Regions from separate parts of the Shewanella sp. DAU305 genome, predicted to be linked through region 1. Evidence: predicted binding sites of a transcription regulator. Region 1 holds the regulator's gene; each other region holds the start of a gene.
What was found. The regulator ArgR, encoded in region 1, controls arginine synthesis, uptake and breakdown. The targets are predictions, from matches to a motif close to ANTGAATANNTATTCANT.

Region 1 (4,218 bases):
CCTATGGTTCGCTTAAGGAGCAGGGATTGATGTTTATCTCTAACTGCCGTACGCCGGAGCATTTTGAAAAGATGCTGCATAGCATGATGTTTGGTGATGGCGAAGGTAACCATGATCACTTGATGCATTTTACCAAGGCGATGACAGGCTCATCCTTCTTTGCCCCCGCATTGGATTTTATGCTGCAATTCGACGAATAAGCTTTCGATTTCTGAGCAGATTCAGCATCAATTAACACGCACTTACGCTAACGCCTAAGTGCGTTTTTTATGCTAATGCGCAGGGAGCCATTTTTTGATATCGAGTTGCCATTGCTGGGCAGTGAAATCGATAAAGGCGCGCACCAGATTTTGCTGATAACTGCGAGACAAGTACACAGCCCACAGGGTTTGGCCTGGCGTCGTAAAGTCGGGTAACACTTCTTTGAGCTGGCCGCTGGCAAGGTATTGATTGGCTAAGTCGCAGGGCAAGCGCACTATGCCATGTCCCCGCAGCGCCGCACTCACCAATACGCCCATGTCGTTAGCTTTAAGATTGCCTGTGACTTTTACATGCTCGGCTTGCAGCTCTTTCAGGAAAGGCCAATTTTGTTGCGCCGAGTGTATCAGGCAGTTGTGAGCCAGCAGATCGATGGGCTCGACAAGTGGTGTGTTGCTATCAAGGTAGCTCGGCGCAGCGCAGATCACGGCATCTATGGTCATTAAGCGGCGGGCAATCAAATTCTCATCGGGCTGCTCGGTATAGCGCAGTGCTACATCGACTCGCTCATCCACCAATTGGGCAAAACTGTCTGACATCACCAGCTGAATGCTGACCTTAGGGTGAATTTTAATAAAGCGATCGACAACATCAAACAGGCTGTGCTGCCCAAGGCCAATCGGTGTGGCGATACGAATACTGCCCACCAGTTCACTGTTATGGCTGTGGGCGCGGCTTTCCATGGCGGCGACTTCACTTAAGATCCGCTGGCAAAATTGCAGCGCTTCTTCGCCTTGCAAAGTCAGGCTGACGCTGCGGGTGGTACGGTGTAGTAAGCGTAAACTCAACCACTGCTCCACTTCTTGAATATGGCGGGACACCTGCAGGCGGCTGAGGTCTAAATGCTCGGCAGCTTTGGTAAAGCTGCCGCAGTTTGCCACTTCGACGAAACTGCGTATTGCGGCAATTTTATCCATATTAGTACCTCAAACTGAAACAATCATGCTCATTTATTGATGTTTATCACGGGAACCACTGCAAGTAAACTGGCTTCAATGTAAATCATCAGAGAGAGTTAACGAAATGAAAATCGCAATTTTAGGTGCAACAGGTTGGATTGGTGGTTCGATTTTAAAAGAAGCATTGAGCCGTGGGCACCAAGTAACAGCGCTAGTGCGTGATCCGAGCAAGTTATCCGCTACTGATGTGGCTGTGCATGCTGTGGATTTAGAGCAGCCATTAGTTGCGCAAACCTTTGCTGGCGTAGATGTTGTCATTGCCTCTGTTGGTGGCCGCGCACAACAAAATCATGGCCTAGTGGCGAGTACAGTTCAGCATTTACTGAATGTGCTGCCTAACTCTAAGGTGCCACGTTTATTGTGGGTTGGTGGTGCAGGGAGCTTAGAAGTGGCACCGGGCGTGACTCTGGTTTCTAGCCCAGATTTCCCCGCTGCATATAAAGATGAGGCGTTAGCTCAGGGTGAAGCTTTGCAGGTATTCCGTGCGGCGCAAACTGCAATCAATTGGACCTTTGTGAGCCCAGCCGCTGAGATTTATCCTGGTGAGAGTGAAGGCCCATATCGCCTTGGTGGCGACAGCTTCTTTACCGATGCCAATGGTCGCAGCCGCATTTCTGTTACAGATTACGCTAAAGCCATGTTAGATGAAGCCGAACAGGGCACTCACGTAAATCAGCGCATCAGTGTGGCTTACTGACCTTAGCGTATAAACATCGGTGAGCGAGAGATTGGCTTAAATGTGTAACGTAATCGGGACAATGGCCAAATAATCAGCGCAAGATTGGACAGAAATGCGTACAGATGAAATAGAACAGGTCAGCAAGCTGACCTGTTTTTTTATTCTGCGTAATTGAATAAAGATTTGATGGTTTCTAAGGTATCGGCGATATCTTGGATGCTCGATGGACAAATAAAGATAGTGTCATCACCAGCAATTGTGCCCAAAATGCCTTCTGGTTTACCGATAGAATCCAATAAACGGGCAATCAGCTGCGCGGCACCAGGACTAGTTCGCACGACAATCATTGCTTGGTTATGATCGACGTCGAGTACCAAATTCTTCAGCGGGCTACCCGCGGTGGGTACGCCTAATTCGGCCGGCAAGCAATACACCATCTCTTGCTTAGCGTTGCGAGTCCGCACTGCGCCGAACTTGCTGAGCATGCGTGATACTTTTGATTGGTTAATATTACCAAAGCCTTCAGCTTGCAAGGCGGTGACGATTTCACTTTGAGAGCCAAAGCGCTCTTCTTTTAAAATCGACTTAAAAATTCTAACAAGGTCATCCTGATTCTTGGTCGTTTGCATAATATTATTATTCGTTATTCAAAAAAACAGGCCCATTTTGAATATTTTTAGAAAAATTGTCAACAAATAACCAGATTGGTTGAATAAAAATTCACTAATCCCCTGTGGTTAAGCGTTTGCTGGGGGCTTAAAAATACCAATTTGAGTAATTGTTCTACATTGCTTCTAACTTATTCCGGAATTCTTTTGTCCCACGACTAAGGGATAATTGAAATTGTTGTGACATTCCAGTAATGTGACGCCAACGTAAATTAGATCCATGTCACACATATCCGAGAAATAACGGAGATAACTATGAAAGTTGCTGTACTTGGTGCTGCTGGTGGTATCGGCCAGGCTCTTGCCCTACTGTTAAAAACTCAACTGCCTGCGGGTTCACATTTGTCTCTATATGATATCGCACCGGTTACTCCGGGTGTTGCGGTTGACTTGAGCCACATCCCTACTGCTGTTGAAATCAAAGGTTTTGCTGGTGAAGATCCAACGCCTGCCCTAGTGGGTGCTGACGTTGTTCTAATTTCTGCTGGTGTTGCGCGTAAGCCTGGTATGGATCGTTCAGATCTGTTCAATATCAATGCTGGTATCGTTCGCAACCTGATCGAAAAAGTAGCGGCAACTTGCCCTACGGCTTTGGTTGGCATTATCACTAACCCAGTCAACACTACTGTCGCTATCGCTGCAGAAGTGATGAAGAAAGCGGGTGTTTACGATAAGAACCGTCTGTTCGGTATCACGACATTAGACGTGATCCGCTCTGAAACTTTCATCGCCGAATTAAAAGGCCTGAATGTTGCTGACGTTAAAGTCAATGTGATCGGCGGCCATAGCGGCGTGACCATTCTGCCATTACTGTCTCAAGTTGAAGGCGTGACTTTCACTGACGAAGAAGTGGCAAGTCTGACTACTCGCATCCAAAACGCGGGTACAGAAGTGGTTGAAGCTAAAGCCGGTGGCGGAAGCGCGACTCTGTCTATGGGTCAAGCGGCTTGCCGTTTCGGTCTGTCTTTGGTTCGTGGTCTGCAAGGCGAAGCTAACATCGTTGAATGCGCCTATGTTGACGGCGGCAGCGAGCACGCAGAGTTCTTCGCACAACCTGTGCTGTTAGGCAAAAACGGTATTGAAAAAGTACTGCCTTACGGTGAAGTGAGTGCATTCGAAGCTAACGCTCGTGATTCTATGTTAGATACGCTGAAAGGCGATATCAAACTAGGCGTTGATTTCGTTAAATAATCTTTCGGATAATCTTTTTAGATTATGACGAATTAAAAAACGGAGCCATTGAGCTCCGTTTTTTTATGCCTGCGTTTTACACTTTCTAAAGCTCATTCAGCGGCGTTTGGTGGGAATTTGGCAGTTATCGTCGCAGCGGGCTTTGCCCGTCAGTAAATAGGAGATGCGGTATCTGTGTTTAGCAAAGCGCAGGTAAGTCCAATCGGCGACAGTTTTAATCACGGGCAGGCGTAACAGTTGGATCCAAGCGCGCGTCCCTGTCAGTGCCCACGCTTTACACGTGACATCTAACCCGAGTAACACTTCGCCCGTTGCGGTTTCACCGTGAAGAATAGTATTGGCGTAGTCTCTATCGATATGGCTGAAACGCTCGCTAAAGTCGGATGCATTTAAATCCTCAAGCGCAATCAAGTTGTTGGGATCGCGCGCTTTCAGTTGACGCATTTCGGCGCTACATAATGGG
Region 2 (4,218 bases), 1.3 Mb from region 1:
TCAAAGCCACGCTCTTTTAAGCGACGGACTAAATCAGCACTTTTATAGGCCGCAATACCGCCGCCAATGCCCAGCAGGACGTTTTTATTTGTCAGACTCACAGACATCATCCGAGATAGAAATAATGCCGCCAACAATATCACAAAGCGGTGAATGTTAGTGACTCTCCCAGTTCAAAAAATCTCGTCCATACTCAGTAAAGTGAAAATATGTGAGATGACAGGGAGGTCGCATGGGCATTAAAGATTGGCCTGAGGGGGAAGGTCCCAGAGATAAACTGTTACAAAAAGGGGCGGGGCAACTGTCGGATGCGGAGTTATTGGCGGTATTACTGCGGAACGGTTTGGCGGGATTAAACGCGGTTGATCTTGCAAGGTCGCTTATTAGCGAGTTTGGCGGCCTCAGAAACCTGCTTTGTGCTCCTCGAAATCAGGTATGTCGACTTCCGGGCGTAGGACCTGTAAAATACGCCCAGCTTCAAGCTGCGGCCGAATTAGCGCGGCGTGTAGCGCAGGAAAATCTGCAAAGAGGTCAAGTTTTAACAAATCCCGATTTAACTCGGGACTATTTAATGCGACAATTGGCCGATCGCTCCTATGAAGTGTTCGCAGTTTTACTGCTGGATAGCCAGCATAGAGTGATTCAATTTGTCGAATTATTCCGCGGTACAATAGACTCAGCCTCAGTGTACCCACGTGAAGTGGTGAGCTTAGTGCTGGAGAAAAAGGCCGCAGCAGTTATAGTTTGTCATAATCATCCGTCTGGTATTGCCGAGCCCAGTCAGGCTGACCGACGAATAACTGAGCGATTAAAAAATGCGTTAGCAACCATAGACGTATCCTTATTGGACCATATGGTTGTAGGTGATCGAGAGATAGTTTCTTTTGCAGAACGAGGCTGGATTAATTAATCTAACACTTGATCTTCACTCTGTGATCGTGTATAAAATGCGCCCTCTTTGTGCCTCGGGCGACGGCCATACGAGGCACATTAATGCTCGAGCGTTAAAATTGTTTTTGGAGAAGATTGACATGTCAAGAGTATGCCAAGTTACTGGCAAGAAGCCGATGGTTGGTAACAACCGTTCGCACGCAAAAAACGCGACCCGTCGTCGTTTTTTACCTAACCTACAAAACCACCGTTTTTGGTTAGAAGAAGAAAAGCGTTTCGTACAGTTACGTGTATCTACTAAAGGTATTCGTCTGATCGACAAAAAAGGTATCGAAGTTGTTGTTGCTGAACTTCGTGCTCGTGGCGAGAAGGTATAATAGATCATGGCTAAAGCTAAAGGTAATCGTGAGAAGATCAAATTAGTTTCTACAGCTAAAACTGGTCACTTCTACACAACTGAAAAAAACAAGCGTAACATGCCTGAAAAAATGGAAATCAAAAAATTTGATCCAGTTATTCGTCAGCACGTTATCTACAAAGAAGCAAAAATCAAGTAATCCTTGGTTAGTGTTTCGAGAAAAGCCCCTTATTTAAGGGGCTTTTTTTTGCGCTTTTTTTAGTAGTTAGTCATCAAGTTGAGATAATTGCCTCGCAAACTTAAGCCGCTGAATCATCCCCTGTGAAGTTAAAAAAGTGTGAACACTTGCTGAAAATATAAAATAGTGCAGTTCTAAGCACTTTAAATCATTAAAACTGCACTTTAGTGAGAATAAATTCTTTATATGTGAATTAAAATGCAATACCATACGCGAAAGTTAGCGATTCATTCTTGGCATGTCATAGTGACGCTGCCAGCTCAAAAATGAGGTGTAAATAACGCGTGCGTACCACTGAACTGGTTGATGGATTTCGTCACTCTGCCCCCTATGTTAATGCTCACAGAGGTAAAACTTTTGTGGTCATGCTGGGTGGTGAAGCTTTGGCTCAGAATCACTTCCGCGCCATCTTAAATGATGTCGCCCTGCTGCACAGTTTAGGGATTAAAGTGGTGTTGGTGTATGGCGCTAGGCCGCAGATTGATGCTGCATTAGCCGTCAATGGTATCGAACCTGCCTACCACGAAGGCGTGCGTATTACGGATGAAGACTCGCTCAAGGTGATCAAGCAAGTTGCGGGTGCACTGCAATTTGATATCACAGCGCGTTTATCCATGAGCTTAAGCAATACGCCGATGCAAGGTGCGCAAATTAACTTAGTGAGCGGCAACTTTGTGATTGCCCAGCCATTAGGCGTGGATAACGGTATCGATTTTTGTTTGAGCGGTAGAGTGCGTCGTATCGATGTGCAAGGCTTAAAACGTCAGTTAGATAATCACTGCATAGTGTTGATGGGGCCGATTGCGGCTTCTGTGACCGGTGAAAGCTTTAATTTAACCGCCGAGGAAATCGCGACCCAGGTGGCGATCAAGCTCAAAGCCGACAAGATGATCGGTTTTAGCTCACAGAACGGTATTCTCGATCGTAATGGCGATGTGATTGCCGAATTGATGCCAAACGATGCGCAAAACATCATGAGCAAGCTGGCCGAGCAAGGTTCTGCCTGCGTTGGCACTATGGCTTTTTTGAAAGCCAGTATCGATGCTTGCCGCAATGGTGTGCCGCGTTGTCACTTAGTTAGCTACCTCGAAGATGGCGCTTTACTGCAGGAACTGTTTTCTCGCGAAGGGATAGGCACGCAAATCGTGACTGAGAGTGCCGAGCGTTTACGCTGTGCGTCGATCGCCGATATTGGCGGTGTACTGAACCTTATTCGTCCATTGGAGGAGCAAGGCATTCTGGTGCGTCGTAGCCGTGAGCAGCTTGAGATCGAAATCGAACAGTTCATGTTGATTGAACGCGATGGTTTAGTGATTGGTTGCGCCGCGCTCTATCCTTTTGAAGAGGACAATGCGGGCGAGTTTGCCTGTTTGGTGGTGCATCCCGATTATCGCGATGCCGACAGAGGCAGTTTGCTGCTAAAGAACATAATCAATCAGGCCAGAAACCGCGGATATTCACGCTTGTTTGCGCTGACAACTCGGAGCATTCACTGGTTCCTTGAGCATGGTTTTGTGATTGAAGATGTTGAAGCGCTGCCACAGAAGAAAAAGCAGTTGTATAACTATCAACGTCGTTCAAAAATTCTCGCGCTCGATCTCTAAGCCGTTCTAAATCAATCTACTCAATGCCAGCCTAGTACTCATATTAGCGCTGGCATTTTTGTTGACATAATATGTCTTTATTGGCAGATTAAGGCTTCACTGCACGGGAGATGCTGCCAATGAGTCCTCAATACTTCGAACTCGCCCCTTTCACCCAGACCTCTATCTTCAGTTTTATCGTCTTATTGCTCGGTTTAGCGGGTATCTTGCTGATGTTATGGCTAAAAAATATGCCTAAGATAGCGAAGTCGGCGAGTTTAGGCATATTGCTGGTGATGATGGGCGGATTTTCATGGGTTTTTTATCAATCCAATAGCGCCGAGTTAGTGTTAACCGATGCTGAACTCACAGTGGATGTGCCCTTCTATAAAGTGCAGTTATCCCGCGCGGATTTATTGTCTTCCGAGGCGCGCATCGTCGATTTGCAGCAAGAGGCTGATTTAACGCCGAGCTTTAAAACCAACGGTATAGGCATGCCAGGGTTTCAATTAGGCTGGTTTAATTTGCAGGGAAAAGGTAGAGCATTTCTGGCGATAACAGATAAATCGCAGTTAGTGTTAGTGCCAACGACTAAAGGCTACAGTTTATTACTGACAGTGCCACAAGGGAGTGAATTTTTAGCACAGTTACAGAAGTCATCATCACTTCTGTAACTGTGTATCGGCGTGATAATGATCACGCCGTTTTACGTTTATAGGCCATGTCTAAGGTAAAGACTAACAGGGCACTCCAGATAAAACCGAAGGTCACGCCTTTTTCTGCATCGAAGGGCTCATTAAACAGACTCACTGCTAGGATGAACATGATACTTGGGCCGATATATTGGAAAAATCCAAGCATAGACAATGGAATTCGTACCGCCGCCCCTGCAAAACAGAGTAAAGGAATCGTGGTCACTATTCCTGCTGCCATTAACATCAGATTCAGTTGCCAATCGTTTGTCAGCATGCTTGCTGTCGCTGTGTCTAAGGTCGCGACTAGGTAAATTAGCGCGACGGGTAATAACACTGCGGTTTCGACCAATAAACCGGCCTTAGCATCCACATTGACCTTTTTTCGCAGCAGTGCATAGAAACCAAAGGTGCCCGCGAGTGCCAGTGAGACAATTGGAATAGAGCCAAAAGAGA
Region 3 (4,218 bases), 530 kb from region 1:
AAAGCATTAATCACGGGCACTGTGCCACACTCGGCTAATTGCTCAATGGTGGTGTGCGAATAGGTTCTCGCCACAATCGCATCGGCCCAGCAAGACAGGTTAGCAGCAAAGTCAGCAACCGATTCCCGTTGACCTAGCGCACCATTTTGTTGGTCTAGGTATAAACAGTGGCCACCGAGCTTATTAATACCAATATCAAAGCTAACGCGTGTTCTGAGCGAGGGCTTTTCAAACAACATCACCACACTCTTGCCATCCAGCGCGTGGCGATACTCAGCCGGATTGGCTTTGATCGTTTTTGCCAAGGCAATCAGATCGAGTAACTGCTGCTGGGTTAACTCTTTTATCGATAGTAAATGCTTCATAACCTACTCCACTTATGGTTGGATTTGTGTTCCTACGGCTTCACCTTTTGCTAATGCGATTAATTGGCTTGCATCACGCCACGAGGCAACTTGAACCGCCTGCCCCATCCACTGTGCGACTTCGAGCGCAGCTTCAACTTTGACCTTCATTCCCTTTTCGATCACACCTTGTTTAACAAGGTCTGCTATCTGCTTGCCATTTAAACTGTGAATGAGCTGGCCTTTACCATCGAGCACACCAGACACATCCGACAGCAGCACTAACTTGCCGCCCACTAATTTGGCTAAGGCCGTCGCAGCTTGGTCAGCATTGACGTTAAGCATTTGGCCATCGTCCATCATGGCGATAGAGCTACAAATCGGCATCCAACCTTGGGCGAGGATAAACTTAAGATAAGCGCCATCTTTTGGTGTCACTTCGCCCACTAGGCCTAAACGTTCATCTTTAATCTTTGCCGATACAGTATTGCCATCGGCGAGGCTCATGCCCACACTCACAATCCCAGCTTTAGTCGCAGCGCCTTGGAGGATCTTGTTCGAAGTGCCCGCAAGTGCGCCAGCAATAATCGGCATTTGCTCAGGTGGAGTCACACGTAAACCATCTAACTTGACGGTTTCCATACCGTTTGCCGCTAACTGTTCATCCACTAAACAGCCGCCGCCATGTACCATCAACACTTGCTGACCATTGGCTAACATAGCCGCAGCCGTATCCATTAACCGCGCCATCCCCATTTCACATTGCAGCAGCGCGCCGCCCACTTTAAGAACTAATACTGAGTTGTTTGTAGACATCTTGACGACTCTCTTAAATAAGGATGAACAATTAAAGGTTAAAATGAATCTTTATGCATTGCAGCGCTTGGCTGGCAGCACCTTTCATCAAATTATCGATTGCACTGGCGACCACTAAGTAACCGCTATTCTCATCAAACTTCCAACCTAAGTGGCAGTTAGGTGTCAGCACCACATCGTCCACTTTCGGGAACTGATTGTGCTTCACGGTTACCAATGGCGCCTGGTCATACACGCTATAGGCCGCAGCGACATCGGCAGTTGTAGTGCCTGGTTTTAGCTGCACGGTAATAGTCGCTAAAATGCCACGCTTAAAGTTGCCAAGGTGCGGGGTAAATATCACTTCTTGACCAAGCTGAGTGGCGATCTCGGGTTGATGTCTGTGGCCTAATACGCCGTAAGGTGTCAGGCTCACTTCACAAAAACTGGTGTGTAACTGCGCTTTGCGACCCGCACCCGTTACGCCGCTCACGGCATTGATCACCGGATAAGCTGATGTCAGTAAACTCGCCAGCGGTTTTAACGCTGTAAGTGATGCGGTTGGATAACAACCTGGCACGGCGATCATCTTAGTCGCAGCGATTTCTTTAGCATTCCATTCGGCAAGTCCGTACACGGCTTTGGCTAAAACTTCAGGATATTCATGCTCAAAGCCATACCACTTAGGATATTGCGCCACATCGCTGAAACGATAAGCACCGCTTAAATCGAATACCGCTAACCCTTGGCTATAAAACCAAGCGGCTAAATGTAAGCTCACTGAATGCTCAGTCGCGAGCACCACGGCATCAGCTTCGGCAACGATTTTTGCCTTAGCGTCATCGGACAATGGCGACAGCGTTAATGCGATATGGCTATAGCTAGGGTACAAATCCGCTAAAGGCTTACCTTTATCTAAACTGTTTTCAGAAACATACAAACCCTGAATCGTCAGTTCTGCTTCTGCATAGATTAAAGCGGTCAGTTGTGCGCCTGTGTAACCACTGGCACCAATAATGGCGATATTTTTCATGTGTTGTTGTCTTATTAACCGAATCAAAGAAACTTAAAGAATAGATGAATAGCGTACACGCAACTGCGCGTATCTATGATGACAAGATTATCGTCGCAGGAAATCGTAATTGGTTGTTATTTTATTCACTGTCAGGTTAATGCTCTGAATCATGATATTTACTCTACAGGTCACAGGGGGTGACTCATCTCAACTGCAGGCTAGACTACCACAAAGATCTACTTATGCAATATATGTGAATATATATTTTTAATTTATTTTTATATTTCTTATTGGAATGCAGATCTCGCCCGCCTATCAACCGTTCAGCTAACTCGTTAATAACTCAGTTATCTAGGGTTAATTTGCGCCAAAATCAGTCCTTTTTATTAACAGCTAAGATACATGCCTGCAAAGCCGAAAATGATGCACTTCATATTCACTTACGCTAATCATCACAAAATATTGCGTAGCTTCGCATTTATATTGAATATTCCTCAACGATCATTGCGATTAGTTGCATATTAGATAAGCCAGTCGTATAAGTTATAAGTTCTTCTGTTGACCATTGCCCCAAGTGATAGGTATTGTGCTAACGGGCTAAATGCAATGCGGAATTTTCATGTTTTTCTATTCGGAGTAACTATGGTTGTAACCAAGGCAGACAATATGACCGATATGTATGCGTCATTAAGATCGAACGTGAGTATGTTAGGACAAATCCTCGGTGACACTATGCGCACCCACCTCGGGGACTCTTTTCTCGAGAAGGTTGAACAGATCCGTAAACTTGCTAAAGATTCACGCCGGGGCGATCAAGCCGCTAGAGAGCAAATGCTCGAGTTACTCACCGCCCTGCCAGACGAAGAATTAGTTCCGTTTGCAAAGGCATTTAACCAGTTCCTCAACTTAGCTAATTTATCTGAACAATTTCATACCATTAGCCGCAACTGCGACGAACTCGTCTGCGTACCAGATCCCGTGGAACAGCTGCTAGGCCGCATGTTAAATGGCCGTGTAGACCAAACGAAAATGCTCGACTGCCTTAAGACACTGGATATCGATCTAGTGCTGACAGCGCATCCCACTGAAATTTCCCGTCGCACCCTGATCCAAAAGTACGCCGCCATTGTCGACTGCTTAACTGAGCAAGAAAACGACCAATTATCAGATAGAGAGCGTCAGCAAATCAGTCTGCGCCTGCGCCAATTGATCGCGCAAATCTGGCACACCAATGAGATCCGCCGTGAGCGCCCAACACCTGTTGATGAAGCCCGCTGGGGATTATCGACCATTGAAGAGTCACTTTGGCATGCGGTGCCAGACTTCTTAAGACAGCTTAACGACCAAGTGCAACAACGCACGGGTCAACAATTACCGATTGATATCGCGCCAGTGCGTTTTTCAAGCTGGATGGGCGGCGATCGCGACGGCAACCCCTTTGTTACCGCGAAGGTCACCCAAGAGGTGCTCGATCGCAACCGCCATGCCGCCGCCAGATTATTTCTAAAAGACATAGTCCTACTGGTTGGCGAGCTGTCGATGGAAGAAGCCAATGATGAGTTAAAGGCTTACACCAACAACAGCTGCGAGCCATACCGCCACGTGTTGCGATCTATTCGGCAAAGACTGCGTGACACCATAGATTATTTAAATGCGCGCATCGAAGGCCACAATCCTGAAGTCGATAAGTCGAGCCTGATTTGGCAAGAAAGCGATCTCAAAGCGCCGTTAGAAATGCTTTATAAGAGTTTGACCGACTGCGGTATGCGCTTAATAGCCAACGGTCTAGTACTTGATATTCTCCGTCGTCTCGCCTGTTTTGGCATTCACATGCTCAGACTCGACATTCGCCAAGACGCCAGCCGTCACAGCGATGTGCTCGCCGAATTAACTCGCTATCTCGGCATGGGTGATTTCAACCATTGGGATGAAACCGAGAAGCAAGCTTTCCTATTACGCGAACTCAGCAACCGTCGTCCACTGATCCCAAGCAACTGGCAGCCGTCAGCCGATGTGGCCGAAGTGCTTAATACCTGCCGTTTAATTGCTAAACATCCGGCTAAA
Region 4 (4,218 bases), 470 kb from region 1:
AGAACTCGCCAAGGCGGGCATAGTGTCGCTAAAAATCGAAGGCCGCCAACGCAGCCCGGCCTATGTTGAGCAAGTTACGAGAGTTTGGCGCCAAGCCATAGACACCTATCGAGATAACCCCGAACTGTACTCAACAAGCCAAAACCAACCCCATTGGGAACAAGCCCTTGCAAAAGTTTCCGAGGGTCAAATCACCACACTTGGCGCCTACGAGCGTGATTGGCAATAAAGGTTAATGGACAGAGCGCCAGATTAACAAAGGATAAGTAATGCATATTTCCCTAGGCCCGCTGTTGTATTGCTGGCAAAAACAACAGGTCACAGATTTTTATCAGCAAGTCGCCGCCAGTCAAATTCCCTTAGTGTATTTAGGCGAGGCCGTTTGCAGCCGCAGACGCGAACTCAAGTGGGGCGATTATCTCGAACTGGCACAGATGCTTAAGCAGGCGGGTAAAGAAGTGGTGATTTCAACGCTGGCGTTAATCGAAGCGCCATCGGAATATACTGAGCTGAAACGCCAGGTCAATAACGGCGAATTTATGGTTGAAGCGAACGATATGGCGGCAGTCTATCTCGCCAACGAGCACAAGCTGCCCTTCGTCTGCGGCGCGAGTATCAATAACTACAATCGCGCCAGTTTAGACATTTTGCAGCGATTTGGGATGCAAAGGTTTGTGATGCCAGTGGAGCTATCAAAGGCTTGGCTTAGCCAAGTGATCCAACAAAAGCCGCCATTTGAAGTAGAGGTCCTCGGCCACGGCTATTTGCCCCTCGCCCATTCGGCGCGCTGCTTTACCGCTAGGCACAAACAGCTCACCAAAGATCATTGTGAAACTGTGTGCCGTGAATACAGCAAAGGGCTACTCGCGCAAACCCAAGAGCAGCAGCCTTTACTCAGGCTCAATGGGATCCAAACCCAATCCGCTAGCTGTTTAGATTTACGCAGTGAAATAGCAACCATGGTAAAGATGGGCGTGGATGTGTTTCGGGTATCACCCAGTAGCTTTGACTGCATCACCATAGCCAATAGCTTGGTCGATGCGATTAACACGTCTGAAAATGCTCAAAACGTTGCTATTGGCAGCGATGCGAACCTAGAGACAACCCAGTGTAACGGCTATTGGTTTGGAGAAGCGGGCCTTGCTATGCATGCGACTCCCTAGCCTAACTCTTGATCTGTGCATGACTCTTGGCTGGTTCGATCTTGGTTGGAGTGTAACTGACTGAAAAGCAGCACAGTGGTCCAGCACAATAGACTCCCCAGCCCTATCCATTCCAGTAGGGCTGGCCACCACAAACTAGGACGCGGCAGCTGCAATACCATCTCCTGATAAAACGGCCTATCGCCTTCGGTCAAACCTAAATCCAATTGCGGCGCATACAGAAACGTCATCATGCTGCACAGCACAATGAGGGCTAATAACCCAGTCCAACGGCCAAAATAAGACTTGCCGAGACAGACCCAGGCTAAGTAGAAAATTGCACTTAAGCTTCCCAGATAGAAAAACCATTTCAACCCTAAAACGTGCAAGTGATACACGTTCACCGGAAATAATCCCACGCTCGCTAAGGCTAAAAAAGTGCACGCCAAACTAATAAAGAAAGGATATCCCCAAAAAGACATCACCTGCTGTAGCGAAGACAAACAATAAAACACAAGACTTAAGCTGCCAAAAAACAATCCCCCGTTAAGGATCACAGCAAAAGACGAGTGACCATAAATCCCCAATTCGCTAAGGGTATGATTTAAAAAATTAAAGCGATGGGACTCGACATCATCGAATCCTAAAACAGTCATCACAATACCGATTAGAAGCCCAAAGATCCCCAGAAAACCAAACTTAATGGCCAATGTCGAGCCGCCTTTAATCTTAATCTTCTCTACTTTTGTCGTCATGAATACTTGAGTTGGATAGGAATGATACTAACTTACATGGAAATGAGAAGATTTAAAGCGGCGGGTATCCGCTTTATGAATAATATTTTTACTTTCATCGTTATTAGCGACTATTTAGTCAACACCTAAAGCATCAGGATGCTGAGGTAGATCACTCATCTCACTGAGCAGATTTAACTGCTTGTCGCATAAAAATGTGCCCAGTAGCAAAATAGACTGAGCATCACAGTGGTAGCCGTAAAGCCTTGCTGCCCACGCCATGTAGAAAGTGTTATCACGATAGCCCGCTTAAATCGCACAAAAAACCAACTAATAGGGCTGTAAGGCTAAAGTTACTGATGTTTTTTCGTGCAGAAACAACATCTCAATCGTTTTAACTACAACACCACACAAAGAATTAACCCACCAGAAACAATAATACTTAACACAATGTTTATAATGAGTTTTTACTTGTACCCACCCGAAAGCATCGACCTAATATCACCGACAACTTAAGTAAAATAACTATGCTGTTTTGCTGCTTATATCAAACTAACTAGCGAATCGTTTTACATAGACAAGCTAAGCGAGTAATCTTCCCCATTCTCGTTTTTGAGTTGAATTTAAATGCACCTTAATTGGCGTCAACAGCGTGTTACGTGCGGCTATTAATTCAAATTTACCATGTACGACTCGTACTTTAAGGTGTACAAAATTGGCTACTGAAAATAAAAATCGAAACATTAAGACGATACTCACCTTTATCGTCCCTTCACTGATCGGTCTGTTGTTATTTATGACCCCTATCAGTTACAACGATGCGATCACTATTCCTATCGCGATTATCTCTAAAGCACTGCAAGGCGCATTGAGCGGCGTGTTAACCCTTATAGTAACCATAATTATCGTGGTTACGGCGCTGGCCTCTTCGCTGTCAAAAGCATTTAAGCCTAAGTTTGTGGCCCAGAATCACTTCCTTAATGCCTTATTAAATGTCAGTCCATTATGGTTGGTCACACGGATCATAGGTGCAGTGTTTGTCGTACTGACCTATTTAGGCTTAGGCCCAGAGGCTATTAACTCCACAAGCACTGGTGCATTAGTCTTAAATGACTTACTGCCCGTATTGTTCTCTGTTTTTATCTTTGCGGGTATGTTGTTGCCGCTGTTACTGAACTTCGGTCTGCTCGAACTGTTTGGCACACTATTAACCAAAATCATGCGCCCCGTGTTCAATCTACCGGGTCGCAGTGCAATTGATTGTATGGCCTCATGGTTAGGTGATGGCAGTGTGGGAATTTTGCTGACCAGCAAACAATACGAAGCCCGTTTTTATACCCAAAGAGAAGCGGCGGTTATCGGCACAACCTTCTCGGCGGTATCGATTACCTTCAGCCTAGTCGTGATCTCGCAAGTTAAGTTAGAGCACATGTTTGTGCCCTTCTATTTGACTGTGTGTCTCGCCGGTTTTGCCGCCGCTGTGATTGTGCCTAAGCTGCCACCGCTATCGTGGAAGAAAGACAACTACATAGACGATACCCCACGCACGCCAGATGATGAGTTGATCCCTGCGGATCGCAATGCTTTCTCTTGGGGTTTTGATAAAGCCTTAGAAAAAGCTGCCAGTGCTGGTGGTATCAAAGGCGTATTGAATGAAGGCGTTAAAAACGTTGTCGATATGGTGTTTGGCATTCTCCCTGTCGTCATGGCCATTGGTACTTTGGCGCTGATTATTGCCGAGCACACGCCGATCTTTAATTATCTGGGTATGCCGTTTATTCCATTACTCGAATTACTGCATATTCCTGAAGCGACTGAAGCCTCTAAAACAATTGTGGTGGGTTTTGCGGATATGTTTATTCCGTCGATTCTGGCCAGTTCGATTGAATCGGATATGACCCGCTTTGTAATTGCAGCACTATCTGTGACTCAATTGATCTACATGAGTGAAGTGGGTGCATTACTTATCGGCAGTAAAATCCCCGTCAATTTTGTTGAACTCTTCATGGTATTTATTCTACGTACCTTAGTGACTCTGCCTGTTATCGCGGGTGTAGCGCATTTATTGTTCTAACATTACGCTAGTTTGGGCCTAACGTAGGTTTTAATGTAAGTCCAACAAGCGTTCCAAAAAAGGGGAGTCAGATTAACTGACTCCCCTTTTTGCACTAACTCATACACGAACTGGCTGATTTGATTATATAGCGTAACTTAATCGTACAATCTCCACTCGACACCACACAACTCACTTTTGGACAGAAGTACTTTAAGAATTTCTGGATAGACAGCTGAAGGATCAAACTTGGTCATTTAATTCTTTAAGTGCTGGCTTATGATGAGCC

Region 2: the regulator ArgR is predicted to act here: its motif matches at 1,675-1,692, upstream of argA (amino-acid N-acetyltransferase).
Region 3: the regulator ArgR is predicted to act here: its motif matches at 2,407-2,424, upstream of argC (N-acetyl-gamma-glutamyl-phosphate reductase).
Region 4: the regulator ArgR is predicted to act here: its motif matches at 2,493-2,510, upstream of OX890_RS17565 (YjiH family protein).

The regions. Positions count from the first base shown of each region.
Region 1 is NZ_CP113808.1:4,610,929-4,615,146, reverse strand. It holds gene OX890_RS19615 (Dyp-type peroxidase) at 1-200, shown strand, start outside; gene OX890_RS19610 (LysR family transcriptional regulator) at 273-1,175, opposite strand; gene OX890_RS19605 (NAD(P)-dependent oxidoreductase) at 1,282-1,914, shown strand; gene argR (transcriptional regulator ArgR) at 2,055-2,525, opposite strand; gene mdh (malate dehydrogenase) at 2,820-3,755, shown strand; gene OX890_RS19590 (thiol-disulfide oxidoreductase DCC family protein) at 3,852-4,218, opposite strand, start outside.
Region 2 is NZ_CP113808.1:936,243-940,460, forward strand. It holds gene coaBC (bifunctional phosphopantothenoylcysteine decarboxylase/phosphopantothenate--cysteine ligase CoaBC) at 1-110, opposite strand, end outside; gene radC (RadC family protein) at 233-910, shown strand; gene rpmB (50S ribosomal protein L28) at 1,032-1,268, shown strand; gene rpmG (50S ribosomal protein L33) at 1,275-1,448, shown strand; gene argA (amino-acid N-acetyltransferase) at 1,772-3,091, shown strand; gene OX890_RS04165 (PH domain-containing protein) at 3,211-3,744, shown strand; gene rarD (EamA family transporter RarD) at 3,767-4,218, opposite strand, start outside.
Region 3 is NZ_CP113808.1:151,633-155,850, forward strand. It holds gene OX890_RS00630 (ornithine carbamoyltransferase) at 1-365, opposite strand, end outside; gene argB (acetylglutamate kinase) at 378-1,160, opposite strand; gene argC (N-acetyl-gamma-glutamyl-phosphate reductase) at 1,192-2,172, opposite strand; gene ppc (phosphoenolpyruvate carboxylase) at 2,797-4,218, shown strand, end outside.
Region 4 is NZ_CP113808.1:4,137,242-4,141,459, forward strand. It holds gene ubiU (ubiquinone anaerobic biosynthesis protein UbiU) at 1-229, shown strand, start outside; gene OX890_RS17555 (U32 family peptidase) at 270-1,163, shown strand; gene OX890_RS17560 (hypothetical protein) at 1,160-1,897, opposite strand; gene OX890_RS17565 (YjiH family protein) at 2,592-3,950, shown strand.